Linked DNA regions of Saccharophagus degradans 2-40. The protein of the gene in region 3 interacts with the protein of the main gene of each other region in a pairwise test. Links are inferred from orthologs where the notes say so. Each region holds a gene or a part of one and is shown on either strand. Other genes may lie near its edges.

The links. The genes of interacting proteins can lie anywhere in the genome.
Region 1: the proteins of ftsZ (region 3) and rlmN interact in binary tests that used the Escherichia coli proteins (3 or more experiments, as listed by UniProt). The link is inferred for Saccharophagus degradans 2-40 from one-to-one orthologs.
Region 2: the proteins of ftsZ (region 3) and SDE_RS16710 interact in binary tests that used the Escherichia coli proteins (3 or more experiments, as listed by UniProt). The link is inferred for Saccharophagus degradans 2-40 from one-to-one orthologs.

The regions. Positions count from the first base shown.
Region 1 is NC_007912.1:1,848,822-1,851,680, reverse strand. It holds rlmN (23S rRNA (adenine(2503)-C(2))-methyltransferase RlmN), read right to left. Parts: upstream 2,099-2,859; coding sequence 902-2,098; downstream 1-901. Other genes in the region: SDE_RS07485 (flavodoxin family protein), read left to right, coding at 2,717-2,859; ndk (nucleoside-diphosphate kinase), read right to left, coding at 2,135-2,560; pilW (type IV pilus biogenesis/stability protein PilW), read right to left, coding at 80-859.
Region 2 is NC_007912.1:4,068,384-4,071,166, forward strand. It holds SDE_RS16710 (rod shape-determining protein), read right to left. Parts: upstream 2,017-2,783; coding sequence 985-2,016; downstream 1-984. Other genes in the region: mreD (rod shape-determining protein MreD), read right to left, coding at 1-10; mreC (rod shape-determining protein MreC), read right to left, coding at 19-855; gatC (Asp-tRNA(Asn)/Glu-tRNA(Gln) amidotransferase subunit GatC), read left to right, coding at 2,208-2,489; gatA (Asp-tRNA(Asn)/Glu-tRNA(Gln) amidotransferase subunit GatA), read left to right, coding at 2,596-2,783. UniProt on the Escherichia coli protein: Forms membrane-associated dynamic filaments that are essential for cell shape determination. Acts by regulating cell wall synthesis and cell elongation, and thus cell shape.
Region 3 is NC_007912.1:1,105,497-1,110,537, forward strand. Bases 1,021-3,830 are described here. They hold ftsZ (cell division protein FtsZ), read left to right. Parts: upstream 1,021-1,744; coding sequence 1,745-2,917; downstream 2,918-3,830. Other genes in these bases: ftsA (cell division protein FtsA), read left to right, coding at 1,021-1,654; lpxC (UDP-3-O-acyl-N-acetylglucosamine deacetylase), read left to right, coding at 3,283-3,830. Also shown: SDE_RS04490 (cell division protein FtsQ/DivIB), read left to right, coding at 1-393; more of ftsA, read left to right, coding at 425-1,020; more of lpxC, read left to right, coding at 3,831-4,194; SDE_RS04510 (M23 family metallopeptidase), read left to right, coding at 4,552-5,041. UniProt on the Escherichia coli protein: Essential cell division protein that forms a contractile ring structure (Z ring) at the future cell division site. The regulation of the ring assembly controls the timing and the location of cell division.

The DNA.
Region 1 (2,859 bases), 740 kb from region 3 along the record:
TTATTCGCTTAAAACGATAACACCCCTTTAGGCAGTTCCGAGACTAACCGGCTTGATCAATCAAGCGCGCAGTTCAATATTATTGATTCTCCTCTATCAAATTTTTGTACTCTAAATACTCTTTGGAATACGGGTGCATATTTTTTAAAGCAAGCGCGTAACTGGCTTCTTTATCTTTGTTTCCAAAAATTCGTTCAATACGAATGCCCAACCATAAGCTACGCGGAGTTTGGCGATTATTAGAACGCACAAATTGATCTAAATATTTTTTAGCGCTCGCGTAATCTCGTTCGGCAAACGAGTACTCAGCCAACTCAATAGCCGCTGGTGCCAAGCGTGGATTGAGGTTTAACGCGTGCTGAAAAGCGGCCAAAGCACGCACTTCATCACCTATTTTTTGTGACGTTAACCCCACAAAATACAAAGCATTAGCACGGCTTTGAAAGGTTAAATCTTGGCTGGCCATTTCGAAGTGTTCTTTAGCTTCTTTGTAGCGCTCCTGCTCAAACAGAAAACGGCCATAGCTAAGCTCTACCCCTGCCATAGAAAAATCCGCCCGGCCTTTTAGCGCTTTTTGAAAGCTTTTCTCTGCAGCTTCCACTTCACCATTAAGCTGGTGTACCAAAGCCAAACCTTGGTTAGCCTCGGCAGATTTTTTGTCTGTTTCCAGCGCTTTACTAAATGCGCGCAAGGCGTTTTCTCTATCGCCTTTTTGTAGGTAGGTCATGCCCAATTTAACATTGGCTTCTAATGCATCTTGAACATTAATTTTGCTTTTGGGCTCGTTGGTGGTTGTTACACACGCGCCTAGCACTAGTAACAAACCTGCAATTACAGCAACCTTAATATGTTTAATCATGCTTAGCTCCATCGTTAACTGATTATTATTTTTTGTTATTGCCTAACCGTTAAACGTAATTGAAACGTCTGCCTCGTCGACAAGCTTCACGGGAATAATATCGGCATTAGAAGCATCCAATGCATTTTTATCAATTTTATAGCGCTGACTTCGCTTAGTGCGGTCGTTTACCTGCCCTGCCAATTGGCCGCACGCCGCGTCTATATCGTCGCCGCGCGTGGTGCGAACAGTGGTGGTGTAACCCGCGTCAATAAGTATCTGCTGAAAGCGACGCAATGCATTGTTACTTACACGCTTGTAATTGGATAAATTAAACGGGTTAAACGGAATTAAATTAATTTTAACCGGTATATCTTTAAGCAATTCTGCCAACTCGTGAGCGTGCTCTGGCCGGTCGTTTACCTGATCGATTAACGTGTATTCGATGGTCATTTTACGACGCACATCTGGCAAGCCATCAATATAACGCTTTGCCGATGCCAATAGCATTTCGATTGGGTATTTTTTGTTAATAGGTACCAGCTCATTGCGCAAGGCATTATTCGGCGCATGCAACGATATGGCTAAACACGCATCGGTATACTCGCCCAGCTTATCTAAAGCGGGTACCACACCCGAGGTACTCAGCGTTACACGACGCTTAGACAAGCCATAGCAGTTATCGTGCATCATAAGGTTCATAGAATCGACAACATTGTCGAAGTTTAATAGCGGCTCGCCCATACCCATCATTACTACATTGGTAATTTTGCGCTGCGCCCCAACCCCAAATTGATTGAACGACTTCGCCGCCTGCCAAACCTGACCGATAATCTCTGCTGCAGTCAGGTCGCGGTTGAAACCCTGCTTACCCGTTGCGCAGAAGCTGCAATCTAACGAGCACCCTACTTGAGACGACACGCACAACGTGCCGCGATCGCCATCTGGAATGTATACGGTCTCGACCGCGTTGCCGCCACCTACGCGAATTAAGAACTTGCGCGTGCCGTCACTGGAGTCCCACTGATTAACCACTTCTGGCGCAACCGCCTCGGCCACCTGCGAAAGCTTGTCTCGCAAAGGCTTGCTGATATTGGTCATTTGCTCAAAATCGGTAACACCCATTTGGTGAATCCACTTCAGCACTTGGGTTGCACGGAAGCGTTTTTCACCCAAAGAGTCAAAAAACGCCTCTAGCTTGGCTTGGCTTAGCCCCATTAAATTTACTTTGGCTGGAGCAGCAGTAGATTCTACAGTCACGGTGTGCGGTACCTCAGGTTGCCCTATTGGGCGTAATTAGCGTGGACAGATTTCACTAGCGTCGAAAAAGTAGTTAATTTCGCGCTCGGCAGAAGCAGGCGAATCTGAGCCGTAAACGGCGTTGCGACCCACTGAATCGGCGAAATCCTTGCGCAAAGTGCCTTCGGCAGCTTCGGCAGGGTTAGTGGCGCCCATAAGTTCACGGTTTAAGGCAATTGCATTTTCGCCTTCAAGCACCTGTACCACTACTGGGCCAGATGTCATAAATTCAACTAAACCGGCAAAGAACGGGCGACCTTCATGCTCGGCGTAAAACCCACGAGCCTTTTCTTCTGTTAGGTGCATCATTTTAGCGGCTACAATTTTTAAACCTGCTTTTTCAAAGCGGCTGATCACTTTGCCGATAATATTTTTTTCTACAGCATCAGGTTTTACAATCGATAGCGTGCGCTCAATAGCCATTAAATATTGCCTCCGGGCATATTTGTCTTAAATTAGGTCCAATTTCGGCCAAAAAGTGGTTACATTTCTAGCCATCGAACAAAAGTGGCAGATTATACGTGTATTGCGTGTAAATTAGTATGCAAAGTCAACAAAATCAAAGGGTTCCATAAACCAATGAAGAGACTAAATATAATCGCCCACACCCCCTCTGAAAATACAGTAAAACTGCGCGATGCCATTGTGGCTGGAGCGAGCGATAAAGCCCTTAAAACGGTGGAAATAGTCACCTCTAGCCCACTAGAAACCAAGCCCGAGCA
Region 2 (2,783 bases), 3.0 Mb from region 3 along the record:
GATTGGGCATGCTCACACCTACAGGCCTTCCGAGGGGGGCATATCAAACACCAATAGCACATGGCGGCTGCGGTTTAGCTCCGCTTTTGGCTTGGCCATCACCGAGGCAAATGCCTTGCCCGGGTCGCGCTGCACCTCTACCACTTCAGCTACCGGGTAACCGGCGGGGAAGCGCTGCCCCAAACCGGAACTTACCAACAGGTCACCCACCTCTATATCGGTGGTGTTTGGCACGTAGCGCAATGCGAGTTCATCCAGCCGGCCCAGCCCTTCTGCAATTAAGCGAACACCTGTGCGATTGATTTGTACTGGCAAGGCATGGGTTGTATCTGTAATAAGTAGCACTTGGCTACTTAGCGCCCCCACCTGCACCACTTGGCCCATTAAGCCATTGGCATCGAGCAGGGGTTGGCCGATATACACGCCGTGATTACTGCCGCGGTTAACAATTACCTTGTGTACCAGTGGGTCGGGGCTTACGCCAATAAGTTCGGCGATAATAACCCTATCTTCGATCATCTCCGCAGAATTAAGCAATTGTCGCAGGCGTACGTTTTCGGCCGCAAGCGATGCCATTTGCTGTAATTTGCGCTTGTGAATAAGCAGTTCGGTGCGCAGGGATTCGTTTTCTTGCTGTAGTCGCGAGCGCGACATAACGCGGTTATCGGCCCAATCTTCTACTTTGGCAGGGATATCAGATACCCAATAAAAAGGCGCAGCGACGTCCGTCGCCTGATTTTTGAGGGACGCAAACCAATCGGTGTAGATAAAAATACCCGCCACCGTTAATGACAACACCGACAGCACGAGTAAACGCGCTATGGGCGATGGGCCTTTGCTAAAAAGCGGTTTAATGGCAATGCCTCCCGCTAAACCTTGTTCAATGTCGTTATTTTAGAATAATAGTTTTAGAGAAATAATTTGTTTTTATATAAAGCCAAAAGGGCGCCACAGCGCCCTTTCTAACAAAACCCAGTAAGTGCTTTAGTAAACCAAATCGATACTGCGCTGATCCATTAACTCCAAAGCGCGACCACCGCCGCGAGCCACACAGGTTAACGGGTCTTCGGCCACAACCACCGGCAAGCCGGTTTCTTCAGATAACAAACGGTCTAAGTCACGCAGTAACGCGCCGCCACCCGTTAGCACAATACCGCTTTCAGCAATATCAGAAGCCAATTCTGGCGGGGATAACTCCAATGTGCTCTTTATAGCCTGCACTATGCCAGAAAGCGGCTCTTGCAAGGCTTCGAGTACTTCGTCGCTGTTAAGAGTGAAGCTTCTGGGCACACCCTCGGCCAAGTTGCGACCTCGCACGTCAATTTCCAACACTTCGCTGCCAGCATAGGCGCAGCCAATTTCTTGCTTAATACGCTCTGCGGTAGCATCACCAATAACGCTGCCGTACTTGCGGCGCACATAGTTAACAATCGCCTCGTCGAAGCGGTCGCCACCTATGCGTACAGAATCCGATAACACCACGCCATTTAAAGAAATAATGGCAATTTCGGTGGTGCCACCACCTATATCCACCACCATAGAACCGGTGGCTTCATCAACACTTAAACCTGCGCCAATTGCAGCAGCCATGGGCTCTTCAATTAAGCGAACCTCTCGAGCACCAGCGCCTAGGGCCGATTCGCGGATTGCGCGCTTTTCTACCTCGGTAGATAAGCAAGGCACACAGATAAGTACTCGCGGACTTGGCTGAAACCAACTATTTTCATGCACTTTACGGATAAAGTGCTGCAACATTTTTTCAGTAACCTGGAAGTCGGCAATAACGCCGTCTTTTAACGGGCGAATGGCAGTAATATTGCCAGGGGTTCTACCCAACATGCGCTTGGCAGCCATACCTACGGCTTCTACAGATTTTTGACCGTTGTGATTGCGGATGGCAACTACCGATGGCTCATCTAACACAATGCCGCGATCGCGCACATAAATCAGCGTATTCGCTGTTCCTAAATCGATGGATAAGTCGTTGGAAAAAACTCCACGCAGACGTTTAAACATATTATTTTTTAACCCGTTAACGCTCACACTTTTAGCAAGTGAAGCATTTTACTCTATTCGGTACGTAAAAAACGGGCAGAACCCGCGTAAATTGGGGAACTCTATCAACGCTAGGGATTTTGAGCAAGGCGTAAATATGGTAAGTTACGCAGCCTTATATAATTTGATCCCATTTGTGAACGGAGCAATCTGTGCAGCCTTCAGACATTGAAAAACTGGCCAAGCTCGCCAGGCTAGAAATAAACGACGAAACACTTGGCGAAGTTGCCAACAGTATTACCGAAGTATTAGCACTGGTAGACCAGCTTCAAGCTGCCGACACCAACGGTGTGGCGCCCATGGCACACCCCTTAGATGCCGTTCAAATTTTGCGTGCAGATGAAGTTACAGAACCCAACGTACGCGAAGAGTTCCAAGCTATTGCACCAGCAACAGAAAACGGCCTTTATTTAGTGCCCAAGGTAATAGAATAGCCTAACGTTGCCATCGCACCCCTATTTTACTAAGCCGCCACCTGGCCACCTTAACCAAAGCGAGCGTACTACTCCGCGCGCCAGCTAAACTATGCAGGACCAAGCAATGCACAACTTAACCATTGCCGAGATTATTCAGGGGCTGAAAAACAAGTCGTTTTCCAGCGTCGAAATTACCCAGCACTTTTTAAACCGCATTAAAACGCTGGATACCGAATACAACAGCTTTATTACTCTCACCGAAGAGCAGGCCCTAGCTCAAGCAACGGCCGCCGACGCGCGCCTAGCCGCCGG
Region 3 (5,041 bases):
TTTATTAATCAATACGGTGCGTTAATCCATGTTGATAATAACGAGTCGTTAGAAAATTTGCCGTTATTGTTTGGCGATGAACATTTAAGTAACGAAATTGCGAAAACTTATTTGGAAATGGCAAGGCTTCTTGCTAGTCGTGGCCTAAACTTAAAAGGGGTGCAAGTAGATAGTAAACGCTCGTGGGAGTTGGTGTTAGATAACAGTATGTTGTTAGTGCTGGGCCAGGATGAAGTAACAGTAAAATTACAAAACTTTTTGCTTGTGTACGAAAAACATTTGGCAGGAGTGAAGCACAAAATTAAACGAGTGGATTTGCGTTACGAAAGTGGGCTGGCTGTTGAGTGGTACGAAGATACCGAGTCAACCAAAATAGTGAGCGCAACACATTAAAGATTTAAGTAAACGGGTAGGGTTTTAAAAAATGGCAAATGCAAACGGGGGCAAAATGATTGTCGGCCTAGATATCGGAACGTCTAAGGTTGTTGCGATTGTCGGGGAGATATCAGCCGAAGGCGAACTATCGATAGTTGGTATTGGCTCGCATAAATCGGTAGGCCTGAAAAAAGGCGTGGTGGTGAATATTGAATCCACGGTGCAAAGCATTCAGCGCGCTATTGAAGAGGCTGAATTGATGGCTGGCTGCTCTATCCACTCGGTATACGCCGGTATTGCTGGTAATCATATTCGCAGCTTGAATTCGCACGGTATTGTTGCAATTAAAGATCGCGAAGTATTCGCGCAGGATTTAGATCGCGTTATTGACGCTGCACAGGCCGTGGCTATTCCTGCCGATCAGCGCATATTACATATTCTGCCGCAAGAATATTTAATTGATGAACAAGAAGGCGTTAAAGAGCCGCTAGGCATGTCTGGTGTACGTTTAGAAGCCAAAGTGCATTTGGTAACTTGCGCCGTAAATGCATCGCAAAACATTGAGAAGTGTATTCGTCGCTGCGGCCTTGAAGTAGAAGATATTATTTTGGAGCAGCTGGCTTCAAGTTATGCAGTGCTTACCGACGACGAAAAAGAGCTCGGTGTATGTATGGTCGATATAGGTGGCGGTACAACCGATATCGCTATCTTTACCGAGGGTGCGATTCGCCATACGGGCGTTATCCCCATTGCAGGGGACCAAGTGACGAACGATATTGCAATGGCGTTGCGCACGCCTACGCAATATGCCGAGGAAATAAAAATTAAATACGCGTGTGCGCTGGCAAAATTAACCGGCGCCGAAGAAACAATAAAAGTGCCGAGTGTTGGCGATAGACCCGCGAGGGACTTATCTCGCCAAGCTTTGGCTGAAGTTGTGGAGCCGCGTTATGACGAATTGTTTACGCTTGTACAAGCAGAGCTTCGTCGCAGTGGGTTTGAAGATATGGTTGCAGCCGGCATTGTGTTAACTGGCGGCACCTCCAAAATGGAGGGCGTGGTTGATTTGGCTGAAGAGATTTTCCATATGCCTGTGCGCTTGGGCGCGCCTCAAGGTGTGAAAGGCTTAAAAGATATTGTAACTAACCCAATATATTCAACCGGCGTTGGCTTGTTGCTATACGGGGCGGAACAACAAAAAGGTGAAAGAGCTCACTCTACTCCGTCAGGAGAAAGTGCAGTTAGTCGTTTGAAATCTTGGTTTCAGCGCAATTTTTAAAACAAATTTAATAGATATCATGCGGCAGGGTAGACCCACCCTGCTGTTGATTTAACACTCGCAAGAGTAAGGAAAAAGGGGAACACAATTATGTTTGAACTAGTAGATAACATTCCACAAAACGCTGTTATTAAGGTGGTTGGCGTTGGCGGCGGCGGCGGTAACGCTGTTAAGCACATGATCGACAACTCTGTGGAAGGTGTAGAATTTATTTGCGCAAATACTGACGCCCAAGCGTTGAAAGATGTAGATGCGCGCACTGTATTACAGTTGGGTAATGCCATTACTAAAGGTTTGGGCGCTGGCGCAAATCCAGAAATTGGTCGCCAAGCTGCAATGGAAGATCGCGAGCGCATCGCCGAAGTATTAAGCGGTGCAGATATGGTATTCATTACCGCAGGTATGGGCGGTGGTACTGGTACAGGTGGTGCACCAGTTGTTGCAGAAGTCGCGCGCGAGTTAGGTATTTTAACCGTTGCTATCGTCACTAAGCCTTTCCCATTTGAAGGTAAAAAACGATTGGCTATCGCAGAAGAAGGTATTAAGCAATTACAGGATCGCGTGGATTCTTTAATCACTATTCCTAACGAAAAGCTACTTTCTGTGTTAGGTAAAGCAACCAGTTTGTTAGATGCATTTAAAGCTGCAAACAATGTATTGCTTGGCGCGGTGCAAGGTATTGCAGATTTAATTATTCGCCCTGGTATGATCAACGTCGATTTTGCAGATGTACGTACAGTTATGTCTGAAATGGGAATGGCGATGATGGGTAGCGGCTACGCAAAAGGTGAAAACCGCGCGCGTGAAGCAGCAGAAGCGGCTATTCGCAGCCCGTTACTTGAAGACGTTAACTTGCACGGTGCCAAAGGTATTTTGGTTAACATTACCGCCGGTATGGACTTGTCTTTGGGTGAATTCACCGAAGTGGGTGATACCATTGAAGAGTTCGCATCTGGTGATGCAACTGTAGTAGTGGGTACTGTTATCGACCCTGAAATGTCTGAAGAAATTCGCGTTACCGTTGTAGCAACGGGTTTAGGTGCTGTGGGTGCTAAGTTAGAAACCAAGCCTGCAGAAACTAAAGTAGTTATCGACAACACTCGCGGTGCCGACGGCAAACCAAACTATGCAGCCTTGGATAAGCCAACTGTTATGCGTTCTAACCCAACGCGCCAGGCAACTGCGGCGGCAGCATTGGACGCCCAAGACAAAGACATGGAATACCTAGATATTCCAGCATTTTTGCGTAAGCAAGCAGACTAATAAGGCGGCTAACACTTAGCGTATAAATGGTTTAGTCGTTGCTGTTTGGTGTTATAAAAAGCTTAGGTTCGGAGTTCCCCACTCCCTAAGCTTGGTTGCGCCTATATAAAACCATTTTGTGAATTGCTCTTGATAATTGGCAATTCGACGGAATTAATTAAGTATTGCCCGAACTCATACTGGCACCTTGGGTCTAAGGTTTGCAGGCGTAGTAAGGGCAGTTTTAATAAACGGAATGGTGGCAGCGGTAAGCAAAGATAGGGATATTTGCTGCTGATTAAAACTTAACCAAAGCGCTGGAGGTGCATCATTCTTTCTGGTATGATGCGCGCCGCTTTTCCAGCTCCACACATAGAGTCATATAGATGATCAAGCAAAGAACCTTAAAAAACGAAATTCGCGCTACTGGAGTTGGGTTACACACAGGTCAAAAAGTGTATTTGACCCTGTTACCAGCACCTGTTGATGCCGGAATAGTTTTTCGCCGGGTAGATTTGAATCCTGTGGTGGAAATTCCTGCGAAAGCGGCCAATGTTGGCGATACCACTCTGTCTACAACCCTTATTCAAGATGGTGTGCGGGTGTCTACCGTAGAGCATCTGCTATCTGCAATGGCGGGGTTGGGCATCGATAATGCCATTATTGAAGTAAGTGCCGACGAAGTGCCAATTATGGACGGCAGTGCCGGCCCATTTGTGTTTCTAATTCAGTCTGCTGGCATCGTTGAGCAAAATGCGGCCAAAAAGTTTATTCGTATTAAAAAGCCTATCACCGTTCAAGATGGCGATAAAAGCGCAAGTTTTCTGCCTTTTGAAGGTTTTAAGGTTTCTTTTACCATTGATTTCGACCACCCCGTATTTCGCGGGCGCAAATTAGATGCCACGGTCGATTTTTCAAGCACTTCGTTTGTAAAAGAGGTGTCTCGTGCGCGCACTTTCGGGTTTATGCACGAAATTGAATATTTGCGCTCCAAAGGCTTGGCCAAAGGCGGCAGCGTAGATAACGCCATTGTGGTTGATAAGTTTCGAATTTTGAACGAAGACGGTCTGCGCTACGAAGATGAGTTTGTAAAACACAAAATTCTAGATGCAATTGGCGATTTGTACTTATTGGGTACAAGCCTTATTGGTGAATATAAGGCGTACAAGTCTGGTCACGGCTTGAACAATAAATCGCTTTTGGAGTTAATCAAGCAGGAAGATGCTTGGGAAATGGTAACTTTCGAAGATGACGAAGTTGCGCCAATCTCTTACATTAAGCCGTTACTAGCTGTGTAGCTGTAATTAGGCTTGTTGAAAAAGGCGCCATTTGGCGCTTTTTTACGTTTTATAAGCTCAAAATTTGGTCTGGCCTGGAGTTGAAAAACGTAAAGCTGGCACACATTTACGGCCATAACCTCAACGAAAGTTGAAATGCTGTGGTTAAATGTGCCATAGTCTTGACCCGTGTGATTTAAGTCTCATATAAATCTTGCAGCTAGTGCGAGATTGAACAATTATTATACTAACGGTTTGTTGTGAGCGGCCCTGTTTTATTCGGTTTTGTAACTATTTTCATGGTTTGAGCAAGAATAATAATGCGCTGAGCGTCAATAGGCTCCCTTTTACTCACTAAGTGCACATGCGATTCGATCAATGAAAATTATCGTCGTAAGTAAACGTCACGGAAACACTCGCAGCTTTACGCTGGGAGCGTGGAAGCGTGCGCTTATCTCAGCCTGTATATTGGGGCTGCCGGTGGGTATAACGCTAGGCGCCTTGAAGTACTTTGACACCGAGTCCGACTCCGAATTTCTCAACCCAGGATCTCGTCAAGCATGGGTAGCCGCGCTAAACGAGCAAGCTCAGCAAGTAGAGCAAGCGCGACTGCAAACAGAGCAAAAACTCGCGGCATTAACCATGCGAGTGGCCGAACTGCAGGCTAGGCTGGTTAGGATTGATGCACTGGGTGAGCGACTAACCGGTATGGCTCACCTCGATAACGGTGAGTTCGATTTTAGTCAGATGCCAGCTCTAGGTGGCCCCGAGCAGGCAATAGAAGAAGAACACGTTACCGCCCCCGATTTTCAAGCTACCCTCGATCAGCTTGCCTCTCAAATAGAAGACCGCCAACAGCAGCTTAATA